2 linked regions of the Crateriforma spongiae genome follow. The protein of the gene in region 1 interacts with the protein of each later gene in a pairwise test. Links are inferred from orthologs where the notes say so. Each region holds a gene or a part of one and is shown on either strand. Other genes may lie near its edges. The genes, in order: HFP54_RS08820 and dnaB.

Region 1 (9,843 bases):
CTTCGACGATCCACAGGCCTTCGCCCGACAAGCGGTCGCGCGGCACCGTTTCGCTGGGGACGTCCGCAAAGATCTCTTTTAATTGAGCGTCATCTGCGTCGCCGATTTCGCCACCGAACAAGATTTTCGATGCGCGTAGGGCCGAATCCAGACCTTGTTGTCCGTGGACAAATTCGGTCATCCACTGAGCCAGTCGTTTCTGTGCGGCGCGGGCGCCCGGGTTGGATTCCGTGTCGCTTTGAAGCGATTCGTATTCCTCGCGATCGATTTCTGTCAGGTACGCGATGCACTTCATCACGTCGGCATCTTCGACGTTGATCCAATACTGGTAGAACGCATACGGGCTGGTTCGCTGGGGATCTAACCAGATCGCGCCGCTTTCCGTCTTACCCATCTTTCGGCCATCGCTGGTCGTCAGCAACGGCGCGGTGAATCCGTAAAGCGTCTTGCCCAGCATTCGCCGACCCAGGTCGATGCCCGCGGTGACGTTGCCCCATTGATCGCTTCCGCCGGCCTGAATTTGACAGCCGTGATGTTGGGCCAAGTAGACAAAGTCATAGGCTTGCAACAGCATGTAGCTGAACTCGGTGTAGCTCAGTCCCGCATCGCTGCCCAGTCGCGAACGCACGGAGTCTTTGCCCAGCATCGTGCCGACGGGAAAGTTTTTGCCGACGTCGCGCAGGAATTCCAGATAACTGTAATCCTTCATCCATTGATAGTTGTTCAACAGGATCGCGCCGTCATCGCCGTCGAAATCCAGGAACTGTCGCATCTGAGCTTCGACACCCGCGACGTTGCGTTCCAACTGGTCGGCGGTTTGCAGATTTCTTTCTTCGCTCTTTCCACTGGGGTCACCGATCATGCCGGTGGCGCCGCCGACCAATGCGATGGGGCGGTGGCCGGCACGCTGAAAGCGTCGCAGCATCATCAATTGCATCAGCCCGCCGACGTGCAGGCTGGTCGCCGTCGGGTCAAAGCCGATGTAGATCGTTTGCGACCCGGAATCCAGCAATTTGGACAACGCGTCTTGGTCGGTGCATTGGTGGATCAGACCACGCCACTGAAGATCTTCTAACAGACTGTTCACGATTATCGGGTGTTTTTGGAAGGCGTCGATTTTTAAATGGATCGTCGGGGCCGGATCATCTAGCGATGGATCGGGGGCTGGGTTTCAGTTCGTTGCACCGGAGTTTTTCTGGGCATCGGATGTTTGGGCTTGCATCAGGGCTTCGGCAACGGCAAGGTCGTCCGGGTAGGTGATTTTCAGGTTGGCCGGTGACCCTTGGACCAGTTGCACCGGTCGCCCCATCGCTTCGACCATCGCCGCGTCATCGGTGACCGGGTAGCCGCGATGACGTTGATAAGCCTCACGAATCCAGTCCAGCTTGAAAACCTGGGGTGTCAGCGCCATCCATAGGTCGCGTCGGTCGACGTTCCGGCAATCCTGGCCGATGTCACGCTTGATCGATCCGGCCAAAGGGCTGGCCAAAATGGCCGCTCCGGTTTCTCGTGCGGCGTCAAATACCGAATCGATGTCCGATGTCGGGACCAGGGGGCGGGCGGCATCGTGGATGGCAACCCAGTTGGCTGTGTCGGTGTCGACGGCGGCGATCGCGTTTCGGACACTGTCAAATCGTTCGCGGCCACCGTCGACGATTTCGACCGGGCGTGGCAGTGGCCAGCGTTCCAGGTGCTGCCGAAACGTGGGCTGATCGGTCGGGGACGCCGCCACGATCAGCTGGCAAACTTGAGATGACCGGCAAAGTCGCCTGGCGGTATGAATCCACAGCGGGATCCCTGCCAAAGCCGCAAAGACCTTGTTGTCGGACGATGCAAATCGACGACCGCTGCCGCCGGCCGGCAAGATCACACAGATGTCGCGCTGCGATCGATCGGTCGCGGCAAATTCGCTCTCCGCCCGTTCGGGGCGATCGTCGGAGGCATCGGGGTCACGGTCTGGCAACATTTCGATAGGGCTGTTCGGCGGGCCGATCGTCGGGCTCTGCCATGCGTTGGTCGGCGACAGGGTTTGCATTCAATGGCGCGAATCGTAAAGTGATCGCTGCGGCCATACAATGATGTCGGGGGTCGATCGCAATGCGAAGCCGCACCGCGGCGCGGGCTAAAATTCCCGTTGCCGACCGTCGACCTGTGAAATTCGAACCCACAATCCTGCCCTGTCCCCGCTTTTCTTCGGAGCCGAGCGAACGATGTCTGACTCAAGTCGATTGCCAGTTGTTGACGCGATGCCCGGCGATCAGCCGGCCAGCCCCGTGACCGGTTGCTGTGGCGGACTTCGGCGTCTGTGGTTTGCCGGTGCGGCACTGGTGGCAGTGGCCGGAGTGGGAGCCGCGTTTTTCGCCGGTCGGCAATCCCAGAGTGCAACCGTTGATTTGAATTCGCTGCCGTTGATCGATGCGACCGCCGCGGTCGCTAGCGAAGATTACAGCATCGCCACGGGACCGATCAGCGATCGTGCCGAAGGCTTGTTCGTACTGGATCACAACAGCGGCCTGCTGCAGTGTCACGTGATCTATCCTCGGTTGAACCAGTTCATGGCCAGCTTTACGGCCAACGTCAACGATGCGCTGGGCACCGGTGGAAAAGGTGGCAAGTACATCATGGTGACCGGCGCGGCTAACTTTCAGGGATCGGCCAACCAACGTTTGGCACCGTCGGTCTTGTACGTGCTGGACACTTCGACCGGTAACTTCGTCTGCTTTGCCGTGCCGTTCAGCCAAGCGATGCAGAATTCGCGCAAGCCGCAAACGGGAACGCTGATCCCGTTGGCCAACGGCGGGGCAAGCTTGGTCCCCGATCGGGATCGATTGCGATAGACCTTCTGTTCAGCTTTTTCCCAATGACTTTGCGGCGGTACCGTCGGTGATGACGTCACCGCTGGGCCGCCTTTTCCGCTTGGTACTGTCGACGACGGATCGAAGGCAAACGAATTGTCTGAATTCAATTTGTCGGGGTTGAATCCCCCGCAAGCCGAAGCGGTGCGCACGCTGAGCGGCCCCATGTTGGTGCTGGCGGGCGCGGGAACCGGCAAGACTCGGGTGGTGACCTTTCGCATCGCCAATCTGATCCGGCACGGTACCGCGCCGGATCGCATTTTGGCCGTGACGTTCACCAACAAAGCGGCCGGTGAAATGCAGGAACGCGTGGCAGAATTGCTGGGCATGAAGGGCCGGCGGACCCGCCGCGGCGAAAAGGCACCGCCCAAGCCGATGATCAGCACTTTCCACGCCCAGTGTGTTCAGATTCTGCGCCGACATGCTCCTGCGATCGGGTTTCCGGCGAAGTTCAGCATCTATGACCGCAGCGACCAGGAATCGCTGGCTCGCGGGATTCTGCGCGAACTGCGCTTGCCCAACACGGCGCTCAAACCGGCCGACATGCTGTCGATCATTGGCGGATGGAAGAACGCGGGAATTCATCCGGAAGAATCGACTTCGGTGGCGTCGACCGACAAGGAACACTTCGCCGCGTCGGGGTACCGTCGCTACCAGGAAGGCCTGCGGCTTCGCGGGGCGATGGATTTTGACGATTTGCTGCTGCACACCGAAATGCTGTTCGACCAGCATCCCGACATTCGTGACGAAGAGGCCGGGCGGTACGACCATGTCCTGGTCGATGAATACCAAGACACCAACGGGTGTCAGTATCGGATCACCAAGCACTTGGCGATGCGTCACCGAAACTTGTGCGTCGTGGGTGACGACGATCAGTCGATTTATGCCTGGCGCGGCGCGGATGTCTCGCACATCCTTAGCTTTGCGGACGACTGGAACGATGCCAAAGTGGTCTGGCTGGAGGACAATTATCGCAGCACCGGGGCGATCCTGGAGATGGCCAACCGGTTGATCGCCTTCAACACCCATCGGCACGACAAGATTCTCAAGCCCAGTCGGCCCCAAGGCCCACGGCCACGAATTCTGCAGCACAAGGACGAAATTGCCGAAGCCAAAGTCACGGTCAGCGAAATCAAACACCTGATCGAAAACGAACACATCCAGCCACGCGACATCGCGATTCTGTTTCGGACCAATGAACAGCCGCGGTTGTTCGAAACGGAACTTCGCAAAGCCGACGTGCCTTACGTGATGCTGGGATCTCAGTCGTTTTTCGATCGCACCGAAGTCCGTGACGTTGTGGCGTATTTGAAATGGGTCGCCCAGCCGGATGACGAGGTCGCACTGTTGCGGATCATCAACAAGCCGGCGCGTGGAATTAGCAAAAAGACCATTTCCACGCTGATGGAGCATGCGGTGCGGCGTGGCCAGCCGATTTGGTCGGTCATGCATGACGCTCATTCGATTGAAGGCTTGAACAGCCAGGCGCTTCGCGGCATCAACGACTTGATCGCGATCCAGCGTGACGTCACCGATCGGGCCAATGGGGAGGGGATCGGAAAAGCGATGGAGACCTTGTTGGCTCGGACCGCCTACATGGATGAAATCGCCCGCAACTATGAAGACCCCAACGAACGGGACGCTCGCTCGGCGTCGGTGGGCGAACTGGCCAACGCGGTTTCGGCCTTCGAAGATTCTCGCGAGGAAGCCGACCTGACCGGATTCTTGGCCGACATTGCGTTGTCGGGACGCGAGATGGGGAACGAAAAGGACAAGCTGGCTCTGAAAAATTCGGTCTGGCTGCTGACAATGCACGCCGCCAAGGGGCTGGAATTCCCGGTCGTCTACATGGTGGGGTTGGAAGAAGGCATCCTGCCGCACAGCCGCAGCGTCAAGAGCGGAGTGGAGGAAGACATCGCCGAAGAACGCCGACTGTGCTACGTCGGCATCACCCGAGCGCAGGAGAAGTTGACGCTGTCGCTTTCGCTGACACGCCGCAAATGGGGGAAGGCACGTCCGACGGTCCCCAGCCCCTTTCTGTACGAAATCACGGGGAAGGCAGAAAATCCGAAAAAGTTTCGAAAAAAAAGTGCGGGTTTTCAGAGAAGATAAACCCTGGAAAACGCCCGATTGTCGTCGAAATGAATGCGTAAAACGCGGGGTTTGAGCAAGGCAGGGTGTCGGCCTAGCGTGAAAATCTTCCCCCGCGATCACTTTCTTGTGAGCACATCCTGCGGCTTGGGGCGTTTGTCGCGTTGAATAGCCGTCAAACTCGGATTAAGTTCCTAGCATCGGTCGATGCATGGAACGGGGTCCCTTCGCCGGCCATCCCCCCCAAAATCTTCAGCTTTGAGACGACCAGCAATGAGAGTGAATTTTTCGACACTAGTACTGTCAGCCACAGCGACGCTTTTCTTTGCGAGTTACTCACAAGGGGCGATCAGCGAATCTGTGGGGATCGTTGACGACATCAACGATATGACGACGTCTGCTTCTCAGGTCGTGACATTCGAAACGGATGGTCTGGGTTCCGGTTGGAATTTCCAGAATCCCGAAGGTGTCCAACAAGTTACGACACAATTGAACTCGACTTCGTTGAACCCCTCGATCTTCTTCAGTTACGAAGATTCCTCCGTCGCAGGTGGGGTCTACTTTAATGACGGCGGGTCAAGTAACGGACGCCCGAACCCAGTCCTTCGTAGAAATGCTATTTCGGAAGGCGGTAGCCCGCTCAATGGACCTGACCAACGCATTTCAAATGGCGTTACCGGTACTGGCGGCACCGTCTTCTCCGGTCCTGAAACCGTGTTTATCGATTTTCGATTCGGAGACACTCCTGCCCCGGACGGTGGTGTGGCTGGTGATCCAGCGTACTTGGATGCGGTCGCATTCGACTTGATTGTTTCCGCCGGGGTTTCAGTTGATGTGCAGTACCTCCAAACGCAATCAGGTGGTGATTTCGTAATCCATGAGGATTTAGGTATTACGGGCGGATCATCGATGACCCCGCGATTCGTAGGTTACGAACGTATCGGAGGGCCGTTGGATCCAGGAAACTTCAACCGCGTGAAGATCACGTTCAGCGGAACTCCGACTGGAGGCGTGACAGAGAATTACATCATTGATGATTTCCAAACGGGGACGTTTACGGCAACGGCAGTTCCCGAACCGTCGTCGTTTGCGTTTGCTTTGATGGCCGGTGGTGGCTGGATTGCACGCCGCGTGCGTCGTAAGAAGGTTGCTTGATCGGTTGCCTGAAGGCAGACCGTGCTAAGACACACTAAGGGCTCGTCGGATGATTCCGGTGAGCCCTTTTTTGTGCGCTGGTGACAGTGCTGAGATTCAGGACTTAGCCGCGGCGAGTGATCACGGCAGCGGATCGCTCGGAAAGTAGCCGAGTGCCGTCCAAGTCTTTGGCGATGCGTGCGAGCGGACGTCGTGATCCGCCACGCGACGACTTGCGAAGCAGCCCGCCGAGGTGATCCGTGGTGCTGGATTCGATGAGACCCGCGTTGTAACCCAGCAGCGATTCGCCAGGCTGCAACTGAAACTCAGATTCGGCAAAGCTGGGATCAAAATCGGTCGCCAACGGGCGATGATTCGCCGCGATCAATGGCCGATGACCGAACGCGCCGCCGATCATGGCGGACAAGTTTCCGGCCGCAACGATTTCACCTTCGCCGCTGTCGGGTGACAGGCGTGCGTACATCAGCGAACACGTTTGGCCGGTGACGCCCATTTGCCACAGGCTGTCGCCGACACGTCGCAGCAGTCCCGACAGCTCATGTCGGTATCCCAGGTGCGCGATCGCTGCAGCCTTTGCGAATGCGGCGGTCATTGCGCCAGCGGTGGTCGGATCGTTCGCTTCGGCCATCAGCCAGGCGACCATGCCGTCGGGCAAGACGTCCCAGTGATGCCATCCGACGGCCCAGGTTTTGGGGGACTCGATCAATCCATCGACAAACAAGTCTTCGCTGATTCGCGTTCCAATCGCCAAGGTTTCGTATTGCCAGGCGGCCAGGCGATTCAGGTGTGATGCCAGCGATGCGTCGTCGGCACGATCGGGCCGCGCCGTCACTTGTTTGTCCGTGGCTGATTCGGTGACGTCAGCGATACGAATTGTCGGACCAGATTCGGATGACGACGGTGCAATGTCTGGTGCGTCGCCCGTGATGGACACACGATTCATTTCATTGGCGATCTGCGATGCTGTCAGGCGTGCGGCGGCGGCCTGGGCATCACTGATTTCATCGACGGGTTGTTGGCCATAGAACCACAGCGTTCCCAGCGGAAGGTCATCCGCATTGACGGTCGCACAGATCGCGCGACCGAATTCGCTTTCCGGGCAGTTCCAAGTGTCCATCAACACGGCGTGCTGATTTTCGATCGTGCAAACGCCACACACCATCGCTTCCAAGTCCGCACGGCAATCGGCCAAGTCGCGGGGCGGGTCCAGCAACCGTGTTGGATCCAGGCCGAACAGACATCGTAGTTTCAGCTCTGTCGTGTCTTCGTTCAGCAAGTACAACGCGGCGGCGTCGAATCCGGTTGCCGCCACACCGTCGGACAAGATCCGTTGCAGTTCATCTGCGATCGATGGGATTTTGACGCTGGCACGTCCGAACTTGGATTCCAGCACCGCCAGTTCCGCTTCGCGACAACGCAGGGCTGCTTGGCTGTCGGTCAACTGGCGTGTCAGTTCGGCTGCGGCGGCGGCCAACTTTTCCGCATCGGCTTTTCCGATCGCCGGCAGGATCCCCGAATCAAAGTCTTCGGCGGTCATCATCGCGTCGAAAGCGTCGTCGGCGGTCAGCTGAAAATTGGGGCCTTTCAATCCTTTCATCGCCGCATCGCCGTCATCCAGACGCCATCCGGTCACGTCCGTGTAGGCACGCAGGAAACGATCGATCGCATCGTTGTCCGCAAGGTGAGATCCGGTTCGCACCTTTGATGCGCCGGCACGTCGCGAAGGTCGACGTCGTGTGGAAGTGGCGATCGTCGTTGAATCGTCGCCACGGTTGATGTGAAGACGCAGATGATGAGGGCGTTGATCAGACTTTGACACGAGCGAGGATTCCGTTGCTTGGGATGTCACACCAATTGTCGGTGTCACATTCCGGTCGTGGGTACAGCACGGCTTCCTAGCCACAAGACGCCACGGTTTCATTGCAACGCGGCGTGAACTGGTCCTGGTTCAGAAACAGGCATCGGCGCAGCGGCACGGTCAAGCTGATCGGAAAAGTCGATGGGCATCGCCTAAATCACAAAGACGCTGGCACAATCGAATTAATCGATCCAGACGCCACCATCGCATCGATCACGTAAAGGTGGCCAAGTGATTCGCAACAACGCTGCGTTAGGCGGCGAAGCGGCGGATGTGAACGCTGCTGGCTTGGCCTTGCGGCGTCACGTTGACGCTAATGAAAGAATCGCCCGAAGGGGTTCCCGATCCGGTGACTGCATTGATCGGGCAGTTCGAGTCCAAGTCGGTCAAGTTGCGGATCGGAAACAGTTCATCGCCCAGAGAGCAAAGGCTGGCAATTGCTTCGACCATTCCGCCGCCGGCACCCAAGTTGCCGAAGTGGCCTTTGACGGTCGTCACCGGCGGTTGGGATGACGCGTCGCCAAAGACTTGGGCGATCGCAGCGGCTTCTCCCGCATCGGATTGCGGTGTGCCCAAGCCATGGGCGTTGATATGACCGATCTCGTTCGGGCTGGCCGTTCCCAAAGCGGCGCGCAACACGTTGACGATCGCGGTTTTCAGATATTCGTCGCCCGCCGCCGGGCCGACGGCGCTGCTTCCATAGCCGACGACTTCGCCCAGGATTTTGGCACCGCGTTTTTCGGCATGAGCCAGCGTTTCAAGCATCATCGCCCCGGCACCTTCGCCCAACACGCCGCCGTCGCGGTCGCGATTGAACGGACGGCTCATCGATTCACAATCGTCACGGTCCGACGCCAAGGTTTCTTGCATCGATGCGTGCAACGTTCGCAGCGGGTGGATCCGTGATCCAGTCGATCCGACCACCAACGCATCGGCGTGACCCCGCCGCAGTGTCGAATAAGCTTCACCGATCGCATTGCCGGCGGATGCTTCGCGAACGGTGATCGAATTATTCGCACCGCGCAGATCGTTGTAGATCGCGATGTGACTGGCGGGCATATTGGGCAGGTACTTCAGCAGCCAAAGCGGATTGACTTTCGGCAGCCCCTGTTCGCCCCAACGCGTGAAGCTGAATTTGCCTTCCTCGTCCAAGCAAGCTTGCATGCCGGCGGCGTATTCATCGGGCAACGACATGATGTAGTCACAGCCATAGACCACGCCGGTCCGGTCACGATCGAAGGCATCATGGGTGAACCCCGCGTCGGCCATTGCACGCTGGGCGACCGCGACACCCATTTCGATTTCGCGGCACATCACTTTGCTGCCCTTTCGGATGTTCCGCTTGACGGTTTTTTCCAGGGGGCCGTAGTCGTCGATGTGGCCGGTGAATTCTGCTGCTTCGGCACCGTGGTTGACGGGCAGAACGCCCAACGGCACACGGGTCAGCGTGCGGATCCCCGAACGGCCTTCGCGTAGGCCGGACAACAAAGGTTCGATGTCGTTACCCAAAGGCGTGACGACACCCAGTCCGGTGATAACGATGCGTTGCGAAGGATCAGTGTGCATGAACGTGTCAAAGAAGAATCGTCGGGTCCGCGATGATCAACGCCGCGAGCGTGGCAAAGCGGGCATTCTAGCGATCCCACGTCATTTTCACATGCGGGCCACACGGGGATGCGGCAATCTGTGGAATGGTCGGATCGGGACGGCCACCGACAGCATTTCCCAGTGCGGTGGCAGACCGTTGGCGGCAGCGGAGGTGTGGTGAGACAGCGACAATTACGGGGGCAGAAATTAGTAACGACCGCGGTTGGGGGCACCCGGCTGACTGGCCATTTGCGGGACCAGTGGTGTGGTGGTCAAGTTCTCGCTGGCCCGCCCACG
Region 2 (9,833 bases), on another replicon or contig:
CTTTGGCTCGGAAATCATCCAAGATTTTGCGGACGTCCCGAGTGCTGCTGCGGTAATCCGCGTCGCCGCCGTCACGCGCCTTTTCCATGTCCAGATAGAAGCTGGGCAGATTGATGTAGCCGATCTTCAGCGGTTGATTGACGCCGGGGACTTGGTGTTCGAGGATTTCGCCTCGCGCCGCCGATTCTTCCAATTCGACTTGGGCGCGAATGATCTTGTATTCCTCCACCGCGCTGACGCCGCCGGGTTTGACGCCAAGGCGGACCGTGGTGCCCGCTTTGCCGCGGATCAAGTCGACCACGTCTTTCAGCGGCATTTCAACGATGTCGACCGATTCGCCGCTGTCGCCTTGGCCGACCGACACGATCACGTCATCGGGCTTCAAGCGGCCATCTTTGTCGGCGGCACCACCGGGGATCACGCTGCTGACGACGGTGTTCCCGTCTTTTTCACGCAAAGCCGCACCAATGCCCTCCAGGTTCAGCCGCATTTGAATGCGGAAATCTTCCAGTGTTCCGGGCGACATGTAGGTGCTGTGCGGATCGAAGCCGCTGGTGACGCTGGTCAGGTACATTTCCAGCAAGTCGTCCGAATCGGTGTCTTTCCAACGTCGTGCGTATCGTTGGTAACGACGACGCAGTTGATCCTTGGCTTCCTCGGCGGTCTTGTCGTCGTCCATCAACAACAGCATCGCGTACTTGATCTGCTTGCGCCAGCGGTCGCGAGCCTCGGCGTCGTTTCGTGCATATTGGGCTTGGTCCGGGTCGACGACGATCGATTCTTCTTTGGTGAAATCGAAATCTTGATCCAGCAACTGCATCGCCATCGCGACGCGTTCATCGACACGCTTGGTAAAGCGGTTGAAGATCACATACGCGGGATTGATGTCGCCACGTTTGACCAGGTCATCGATCGACGCCTCGTACTGACGAAACTGGTCGACGTCGCCCTGCAAGAAGTAAATCTTCAGCGGGTCCAGCATGTTCAGGTAAAGATCCAACGCACGCTGGCTGATTTGATCGTCCAATTCGCGTGACGACACGTGCTGGCGTGGCATCAGCTGGGAAATGATCTGTGCCAACTGGCGGTCTTGCATCGACGGGCCGCGGGCGGGCGGATTCGCCGGGGCGGCTTCCTGAGCCGCGATCGGATTCATGACCGATGACGAAACCAACAGCATCACGATCGCCATGCCCGGTCGACATCGAGCGACGATCGACGATGGGCGATGTGTCAGGTTTTGGGTTGCGGAGTCGCAGCAATCCATGGCGTTTTCCTAGACGGATCAAACAAGTAAAAGTTGCCGGAGCGACGCGAGTCGCGTCAGCGCATTCCGACCGGCAGGCGGAGTCGATGCCCCAACCACGGCGCTGCGGATGGGGGACACCTCGATCGTAGGACCCGCGGCAGCCCGTCGCAACGTCGTTTTGGCGTAGCATGCGATCAAGGTTATTCGTGACCAATGCCTGAGCGGTTCAGTGTATCGCCCGGCACAGACGTGCGTCGCATCGAGCGAAACATTGCCCTTGATGCCGGGAAATTCGATGTCTCCGCCAACCCCAGGGGCGATTCGCGACGGCAACCGCCACGAGCCGGGACGCAACGCAGGCATCACCGCCACCGATCGACGGCACGTATCGTCGGTCGATCACAGTTCCCGTTCCGGTGGAAAATCAAACGTGTCCGAATCGATCGGCTCGTCGTCACCAAAATCCATCGTGTCGGACTGGCCCGCCGGGGCCGGTAGTTCTTCCACCGCGTCGCCGGCGCCCGGCTCGGGGGACTCGGTGGAGGCCGACGGTTGTGGCTCCGGCGTTGGTTTCGATTCCGACGACTGGGACGAACCGCCGAACATGCCGCCCAAGACGGACCCGAGCCCGCTGATCATCGTCGAAGCCGAATCCGATGCCTCGGCCGCGTCAGATTCGACCCGCTGTGCCGCCGCGACTTTGTCTTTCACATCCGAGCCGCCAGAGTTTCCATTGCCATCGGCGTTGCCCGGCGCAGCCAGTCGGCGTTCGATCAGCCGGTTGTCACGGATGACTTGGACCACGACCGGGTTGGATCGGTCGGCCGACGCCAGCGTCGCCGCCACCGCTTGGTCACGCCACGCCATGCCGTCGACCGAGACGATTCGGTCGCCCGCACGCAAACCGGCCCCCGCCGCGACGCCGCCGGGGGTGACCGAATCAATTTCAAAACCCACCGCGTCGCCGGACGAAGTGCCGGTCAAACCGACCGCCGATTTCCAAGCCGATGCATCGATGCGTTGCGGCAATCGTGGCGGCGGGGTCGTCGCGTCTTCGTCGCCATCGTCAGTGCTGGTGGATGCCGCGACGGCTTCGGGCGAAGGCGAACGTTGTCCCACCAAACGAATCGTGGCGTCATAGGCGGTGTAGCCACGAATGATTCGCACCCGAGCGTCTTCGCCGGGCGACGTGGACCGCAAAGCCACAGCCAATTCGTCAACATCGGTGACCGAACGATTGTTGAACTGGACCAAGATGTCGCCTTCGGCCAGCCCGCTTTGCCGCAGATTCGATCCGGGCAAAATCCGATGAATCCGAACACCACGCACCGGTCGGGTGACCGCCAAAGCCTCCACACCCAAACGGCCGGGGCCTTTACCGGACGCGTTCCCGCGATCGCCGGCGGAATCCGTCTCGGACAGCGGAGCCTCAAAGACGTTGGAACCTGCCGGATTTCCACCGCCATCATTTCGCGGCGAAATTCGCTGAAGCCCCCTGTCGGTGTCCGGCGTCGGGCTGACCGGAACACGGTTGCGAACGACCGGACCGCTTCCTTCGGGTGTCGTGTTTGGTCGAATCAAGTTGCCGCGGGCTCGGCGCGACGCGTCATAGCCGGGGACCGGGGGCGGCGGCACGGTGGGGGGAGCGATACCGCGGATGCGGTTGCCCAGACGCCGGAACAGCCCCTGTGCGTCGGCCGGTGCGGGGGTCAGAAGACTGCCGATCACGCCGGCAAGCAGGATCGCGGCCAGCCCGTTGATCGGCGAGCCCATTGGTTTCCTTTGAACTCGCATCCATCCATTCGCTAATCGAGTCGTTCAAACTTGTTTGGTTGGTTCGCCCGTGTCGCCGAACGTGTCGCCGCCGCAGGACATAATAAAGTCTAATGGCGTTTCGGGAAACGAATTGCCGCCCCCATTGGATGAACTTTGCTCCAATCGGTGGCCCGATTTTTCGCTCTCCCGCTTGTCTTTCGATTCGTCACCCCAACGCTGTCGACCCAACCATGAACGGTGCCCAACCGCAGGACGCAGCGGCGCCCCGGCCGATGCCGCCGGCCGCCGCGATGCAACGGATTGCAACGGATTTACCACGTTTATTACAGGATGTGTCGATCCAACGCTCGCACATCATCGCGGATCAGTGGATGACAACGCTGCGCAGCGGACGCAGCGATCAGATCGTGGCTGCGGCGGTCAAGGAGTCCGAGTCGACCGATCAAGCCAGCTGGGCGACCGCCGTGGCCATCGCGGCTGACAATTCCGATGTCGCCAACGTGTTATTTGCCGCCGAACAGATCGTCGATGCCGGGGATGCCGAAATTCCCGCCCAAAGGGTCCACCGGCTGCGTCGACACTTGGTCACCCAGATGGACCGGCTGCTGCGGCGACGCAACATTGCTTTCGCCCAGTGGGCTACCGACGCGGTCGATGCCGAGGCCCGGCCGCGTTGTCGTCCGGTCCAGATGGGCTTCACGCCGCTGGGCACGCTGCAGTACATGGCGCTGCAACCGCTGCGGATCACGATCCCGGAAGACCCCGAAATCACGTGGCGGATCGGCCGGCACGTCGTCCCCGCCCCCATCGAGCAACCGGTCGACGATGACTTTCGGCGTGTCGTCGAAGCGACCTACACGGACAGCCTGGACTGTCCCGGCTTTTCCAACTTTCGCTCGGCCGCCCAGTTGTTGGAAAGCTATCGGCGTTCGGATTCGTTCTGCGACTCCGGCTGGCACCTGATCACCAAAAGCGATGCCACCGTCGGCGTCCTGCTGATGTCCCTGCACGCTTCGAAGGACGACAAGCCGCCGGCCGCCGAAGTCACCTACATGGGGGTGCTGCCGGAATTTCGGGGGGGCGGCTTAGGGGCCCAGATCTTGGAACAGGCGGTCACGTGGGCGCTTGACCACCAGTGTGACCGGCTGCTGCTGGCGGTGGACACCGAGAACCAGCCCGCCGGCCGGATCTACCGGCAACGCGGTTTCCGACCGATTTTGCTTGAGTCGATCTGGGGCAGAAAAATTGAAAATCGATGAAGTCGCCCGTTCGTTCTGCCCCCGATTCAAGGCGGTCGTCGTAAGTCGTTGTTGCCAAGCGGTTTGCAAAAGTAAACATTGCGTGAATATTTCAGCCCATTTCAACCGGCGACAGATTATCCACGGGTCGATAAACTGAAAGCCGTGCCTGTGGTGGTCGCGAATCCGCCACGCCACAACACACCGGACCGACGTAATTTCAGGGGCCGCACGACGCGCCGACTTGGTCCGCCGAAGACCCGTTTTCGAGCCGCAAGTAAGCGAGTTTGACTTGAATGCTAGCAATCCTAGAATCTGCCTCCACGTGGCACTCAGGCAGTCGCCGGAGCACCACGTGAAGGAGTCTGCGACGGCGGGTCAGCCGCCCGGCGGAGCTAGGTTGGTCAGGTCATTCTGCCAACGCTTTGGTGTGTCGTCGAAAGATTCCGGCCGGACCCCAACCGGTCACCACTGGATTTCGGAATCACGCAACAGCAACGATGGCTGGCGCGTGGTTTCCAACGGATGTTTCTCTTCGGCGACAAAGCATTGAAGGAGGATTGCGCTACCGGTATGTCTTCATCGCATGGCAGCACCGACGATAAGGAAGTCGTCGACCGATTCAAGGAAGCGTTGATGCGACGTATCGGCGAAGACCGATTTCGTCTGTGGTTCGGCCAAGGGGTCGACATCACAGTGCAGCACGGCGATGACCAGAGTAGCGCGTCCGAAGCCGACCAGGCCGCCCCGTTGGGATCACGGTTCGATGCCGCGATCGTCTTGAACGTCCGCGGACAATTCGCCGCCGACCGCATGCAATCCAAATTGCAGCGTGAACTGCGTGCCGCCGCCATGGCCGCCGCGCCCCAGCCGACCGACGGTTCACCACCGCCGATGTGGGGTTATCGCATCGAAGTCCGTCCGCCCGCGGTTCAACAAACCCTGGCCGATGACATCGTCGATCCCGCACCGCCCGCGGTCGCTAAACGAGCGGCACGACCGGCGGCAACCGCATCCCACACGGATCGTCGCCCCGCAAGCCGACGTCATCGTCGCGGCGGCCGTTCGTCCGAATCGATCGCCACGCTGTGGGATCACAGCCAGCAACAACGCGACCAGAAAGTAAGCGATCGCAACGCTCCCGCGCAACAACAAGACGGACAATCGCACGACGCCACGCGGCGCCAGGAATCCAAGCCGCGATCATCGCGCACTGCCGACAGTACCCCTGCCGCTGCGGCTGCATCGACCGACGTCGCGGCGACGACGTCGATCGACGAAGCCGCCTCGGTGGCGGATCCGTCGGGTAATCCCCCCTCGGCGAACACTCCGCCCGCCAAGAACCGTTCGGCCAAAAACCATTCCGCCGCGGCCAACTCGTCATCGGCTCCCACGCCCGCTACAGGCGGTTGCACCGGAGCCGAGTTCACCATGGCCAACTTCTTGGGCGGACCGTCGAACCAGTTGGCTTTGACCGCCGCACGAATGGCCTGCCAGTCGCCCGGATCGGCCACGCCGTTGTATTTCCACGGCCCCAGCGGTGTCGGCAAAACTCACTTGGCCCAAGCCATCGCCGCCCACATGCGTCAGCGTCACCGCATGCGACGCGTCATGTTCTTGTCGGCCGAACGTTTCACCAACGACTTCATTCAGTTCGTCGGGACCAGCGGTTTGTCGGCGTTTCGCCGTCGTTATCGCGAAGTCGATGCGTTGATCATCGACGACATCCAATTTGTCGGTGGCAAAAAGGCGACGCTTCGCGAATTGCTGTACACGACCGAAGCGTTGATGGAACAGGGACGCCCGGTCATCTTCACCGCCAACCGTGCCCCCAGCGAAATCAACGGGCTGACCGGTGAATTGGTCGGACGCATGGCGTCGGGTTTGGTGTGCCCGCTGTTGCCGCTGGACAACGCGATCCGCGTGCCGCTGATGCAGCGTTTGATCACCCAACGATGCAACATCCAGTGGCCATCCGAAGTGGTCGACGAAATCGCCGGGATGATCGACGGGGACGGACGTCTGGTCCGTGGCGTGGTCAACTTGGTCGACACCTTGCAACGCATGTACGGACGGATGCCGACGATGGATGAGATTCGTCAGTTCGGCGGCGACATCCTTCGCAGCCAGGCACCGCCGGTCACACTGTCGACGATTGAACGCGCCGTTTGCCAAGTCTTCGATTTGGACGACGCGATCTTACGCAGCAACGCGCAAACACGGACGGTCAGCGAACCACGGATGTTGGCGATGTACTTGGCCCGCCAGAAAACATCGTCGGCCTTTTCCGAAATCGCCAAGCACTATGGCGGCCGCAGCCACAGCACGGCCATCGCGGCATCGAAAAAGGTGACCGCTTGGATCGAATCAGGCAAACTGATCGGTCGCGGCCCCAAAGCTTTGTCGGCCGAACAGGCGGTTCAGCGGATCGAACAAGTGCTGCGGACCGGCTGATTCACCACGGACGGGTTTTCGGTTGCGGACCCTCCGGTCACCGCCGTGACTTTTGCGGCAAGATCGGACGCGGCCGACCCAGGATTCTTTGCAATTTCAGGATGACAGGATCGACATGAGCGCCGGTTTTCCCAACACGTACAGTCGTCGCGATAAACCCGAACGCAAACAATCCGCGGCGGAAATTCTGCAGCGTAACCCGCCCTTCGATTTGGAAGCCGAAATGGGCGTCTTGGGCAGCGTCCTATTGATGCCCGATGTGCTGGACGACTTGGCGTCGCTTCGCAGCGAAGACTTCTATGACGACGCCAACCGGATGATCTATCAAACCTGTCGTGACATGTACGACACGGGCGAAAAGATCGACATCACGTTGCTGGTGTCCAAGCTGCGGACTGCCGGCAATTACGACAAGATCGGCGGCGCCGCGTACTTGGCCAAACTGTCCGGCGCTGTCCCCAACGCGGCACACGCGTCGTACTACGGCGAAGTCGTCGCGGAAAAAGCCGTCTTTCGGCGACTGATCGAATCCAGCACGGAAATCCTCCGCGACGCGTACGATCAATCCAGCACCGCCAAAGAACTGTGTGCTCAAGCGGAACAAAAAGTCTTTGCGATCATGGACGGCCGGTCCAGCCAATCGCTGCACAGCCTTAGCGAAGTGCTTCACCAAGCGATGGACCGCATGGAAGCTCGCATGCGAGACGAGGTCACCGACGGCGGGGCCGAAACCGGGCTGACAGACTTTGACCAGATGACCGGTGGACTGCACAACGGCGAACTGATCATCCTGGCCGCTCGACCGTCGATGGGCAAAACGGCATTGGCAATGAACATCGCTGAACACGTCGCCATCGAACAAAAATTGCCCGTGCTGTTCGTCAGCCTGGAAATGTCGGGCATCGAATTGGCCGACCGGATGCTGTGTTCGCTGGCCCGCGTCAACGGTCACCGCCTTCGAAACGGAACCATTTCCTCCGACGACCAAGGCCGGTTGGTCCAAACGGCCAATGAGATCAGCCAAGCTCCGCTGTTCGTCGACGATTCACCCAGCCGGACGGTCAGCGAAATCGCGGCGGCCGCCCGGCGGATCAAACGTCGTGAAGACGAACTTGGCATGATCGTGATCGATTACTTGCAGCTGATCGAACCCGACAACTCACGCGACCCACGGCAAGAACAGGTGGCCAAGATCGCGCGGCGTTTGAAAGGCGTCGCACGGGAACTCGGCGTCCCGCTGTTGTGTCTGTCACAGTTGAATCGTCAGGCCGAAGACAGCAAGGATCACCGTCCCAAGCTTTCGCACCTGCGGGAATCCGGTGCAATCGAACAGGATGCCGACGTGGTGATGTTTGTGCACCGCGAAGAATACTATCACCGCGGCGAAGACCGGGCGCAGTTTGCCGGCCAAGCTGAAATCATCATCGCCAAACAGCGGAACGGTCCGGTCGGCGAAGTCGAATTGACCTGGGAATCCGACTTTACGCGGTTCACCAACCGGGCGCCGGAGCATCACAGTGAATTCGACGACTACGCCGAATTCACCACGCCCGGCGGCTGATCCCGAGCGGGTTTTCGCTGTGCCGATCGAATGGTGTCGCGGCGCACACGCTGCGCGATGAATACCGATCCGAAACCGGCAACCGGCGCGATTGACACCGAATCATTTCGACGGCTGAAGCACCCATTTGTAGAAGCTTTCCGACGGTCGATCGCGGTGAAAGATCAACCGCAGATGCCGGTCCAGCGGGTCCACATCGGGATCACGCAATTCGTCAGGCACCGTCGATGACTCGTCCGCGGCATTCATTCCCATCGAACCGTCGAACATGTCCAACTCGTTATCGAACCCCAGTTCGTCGGACTCATTCGCCGCCAGATCAGCGTCATCATCATCTTGCTTCGGCGACAGTCCTCGCCACGTGTCGGGCCAGTAAGATTCCGGCGGTTCATCCGGCAACTCGACATTGAATCCTTCGATTCGTCGTCCCCACAAAACCAGTTTCGATCCATCCGGCTTGACGCCAAAGGGCAGGGGGCCAATGCCGACGATTGCGTCGCGGGGCAAATCCATCTCCTCTTTGGCAAACGCAAGAACCTCGTCATATGACGAGGGCCAGCGACCGCGTTCTGTTTCGAATCGCTGGCAAACGAGTGCCAAACGGGCCAATCGAGTGTTCTCTTCCGCACGAATCACGGTCACGGCGATGGCCCTTAACGCCGGCAGCGTCATCGCCGTCGTCATGGTCTCGACTCGTCGCCAAATGTTTGCCGATTCAAGGGTGGACTCCATGTCGGCGTTGGCTTCCGCCGCCGCACGCAAGAAAGTCACCGGATCATCGGTCGGCAAAGCGAGGAATCTTTCATACCACCGAAGGGTCTCTAATTGATCGCGAGGCCCAGCCATGCCCAGCATTTCACGAGTGATGCCATCGGGCAATGTCCCATCCTCAAAGACGGTCAACGCCACAACCCGTTCGCCGATCATCGCCTGTCGAAACGCTTGGTCCCAAGGAAGCGCACGATCCAGGTCCGCCAAAAGGCTGTCGATCTGATCCGCATTCAATCGTCCAAGCTGCACGACACGACGCAATTCTTCCAAAGCGACGTTGAACACACCCAGCCGGATCAGTTGGGGGAACACCATCAGTTCGCCTTGCAGCGTTCTTTCAAGGGCAAACAATTGTCGGACGGACTGGACGCTTGCGTTGATGTCACCGCGATCGATTGCGTCCAGATGGGTCAACGCCAGGATGGAAGCGATCTCGCGAGCCACATCGGCCGCCGGCGGAATGGTATCGACGCCGGCATAGGTCATTGGCGTATGAATCGGCCCGGCCTCATCAAGCACCTCGGCCAGATCATCACGCAAAGAGCCCGTTTCATCCAAGAATCGCCGCGCTGTTTCGCGTTCGCCCCAAGGTTCACCCGCCCACAGAGGTTGGCAAGCAGTGGTAACGTCGACCCGTGGCACACCAGCAACTCGATCGGGATAGCCGGATTCGGCGCGAAACCGGCGGATCACATCAACCCATGGTTTGGTTTGCTGGTCGGATGCCAATTCCTGACGGTACATTTCCAAGGAATCGGGATCGATTGGCAATCCGGCATCTCGG

What was found.
Region 2: the proteins of HFP54_RS08820 (region 1) and dnaB interact in binary tests that used the Escherichia coli proteins (3 or more experiments, as listed by UniProt). The link is inferred for Crateriforma spongiae from one-to-one orthologs.

Annotation. Positions count from the first base shown.
Region 1 is NZ_JAAXMS010000003.1:195,721-205,563, forward strand. Bases 2,577-5,459 are described here. They hold HFP54_RS08820 (ATP-dependent helicase), read left to right. Parts: upstream 2,577-2,951; coding sequence 2,952-4,967; downstream 4,968-5,459. Other genes in these bases: HFP54_RS08815 (hypothetical protein), read left to right, coding at 2,577-2,837; HFP54_RS08825 (hypothetical protein), read left to right, coding at 5,220-5,459. Also shown: tyrS (tyrosine--tRNA ligase), read right to left, coding at 1-1,087; ispD (2-C-methyl-D-erythritol 4-phosphate cytidylyltransferase), read right to left, coding at 1,172-2,035; more of HFP54_RS08815, read left to right, coding at 2,211-2,576; more of HFP54_RS08825, read left to right, coding at 5,460-6,101; HFP54_RS26150 (SpoIIE family protein phosphatase), read right to left, coding at 6,205-7,920; HFP54_RS08835 (beta-ketoacyl-[acyl-carrier-protein] synthase family protein), read right to left, coding at 8,212-9,525; HFP54_RS08840 (hypothetical protein), read left to right, coding at 9,524-9,727; HFP54_RS08845 (hypothetical protein), read right to left, coding at 9,754-9,843. UniProt on the Escherichia coli protein: Rep helicase is a single-stranded (ss)DNA-dependent ATPase involved in DNA replication; it can initiate unwinding at a nick in the DNA. It binds to ssDNA and acts in a progressive fashion along the DNA in the 3' to 5' direction.
Region 2 is NZ_JAAXMS010000016.1:217-10,049, reverse strand. Bases 6,183-9,055 are described here. They hold dnaB (replicative DNA helicase), read left to right. Parts: upstream 6,183-6,832; coding sequence 6,833-8,278; downstream 8,279-9,055. Other genes in these bases: HFP54_RS24700 (hypothetical protein), read right to left, coding at 8,381-9,055; HFP54_RS24710 (DnaA/Hda family protein), read left to right, coding at 6,183-6,717. Outside these bases: HFP54_RS24725 (carboxy terminal-processing peptidase), read right to left, coding at 1-1,267; HFP54_RS24720 (PDZ domain-containing protein), read right to left, coding at 1,649-3,043; HFP54_RS24715 (GNAT family N-acetyltransferase), read left to right, coding at 3,256-4,284; more of HFP54_RS24710, read left to right, coding at 4,837-6,182; more of HFP54_RS24700, read right to left, coding at 9,056-9,833. UniProt on the Escherichia coli protein: The main replicative DNA helicase, it participates in initiation and elongation during chromosome replication. Travels ahead of the DNA replisome, separating dsDNA into templates for DNA synthesis.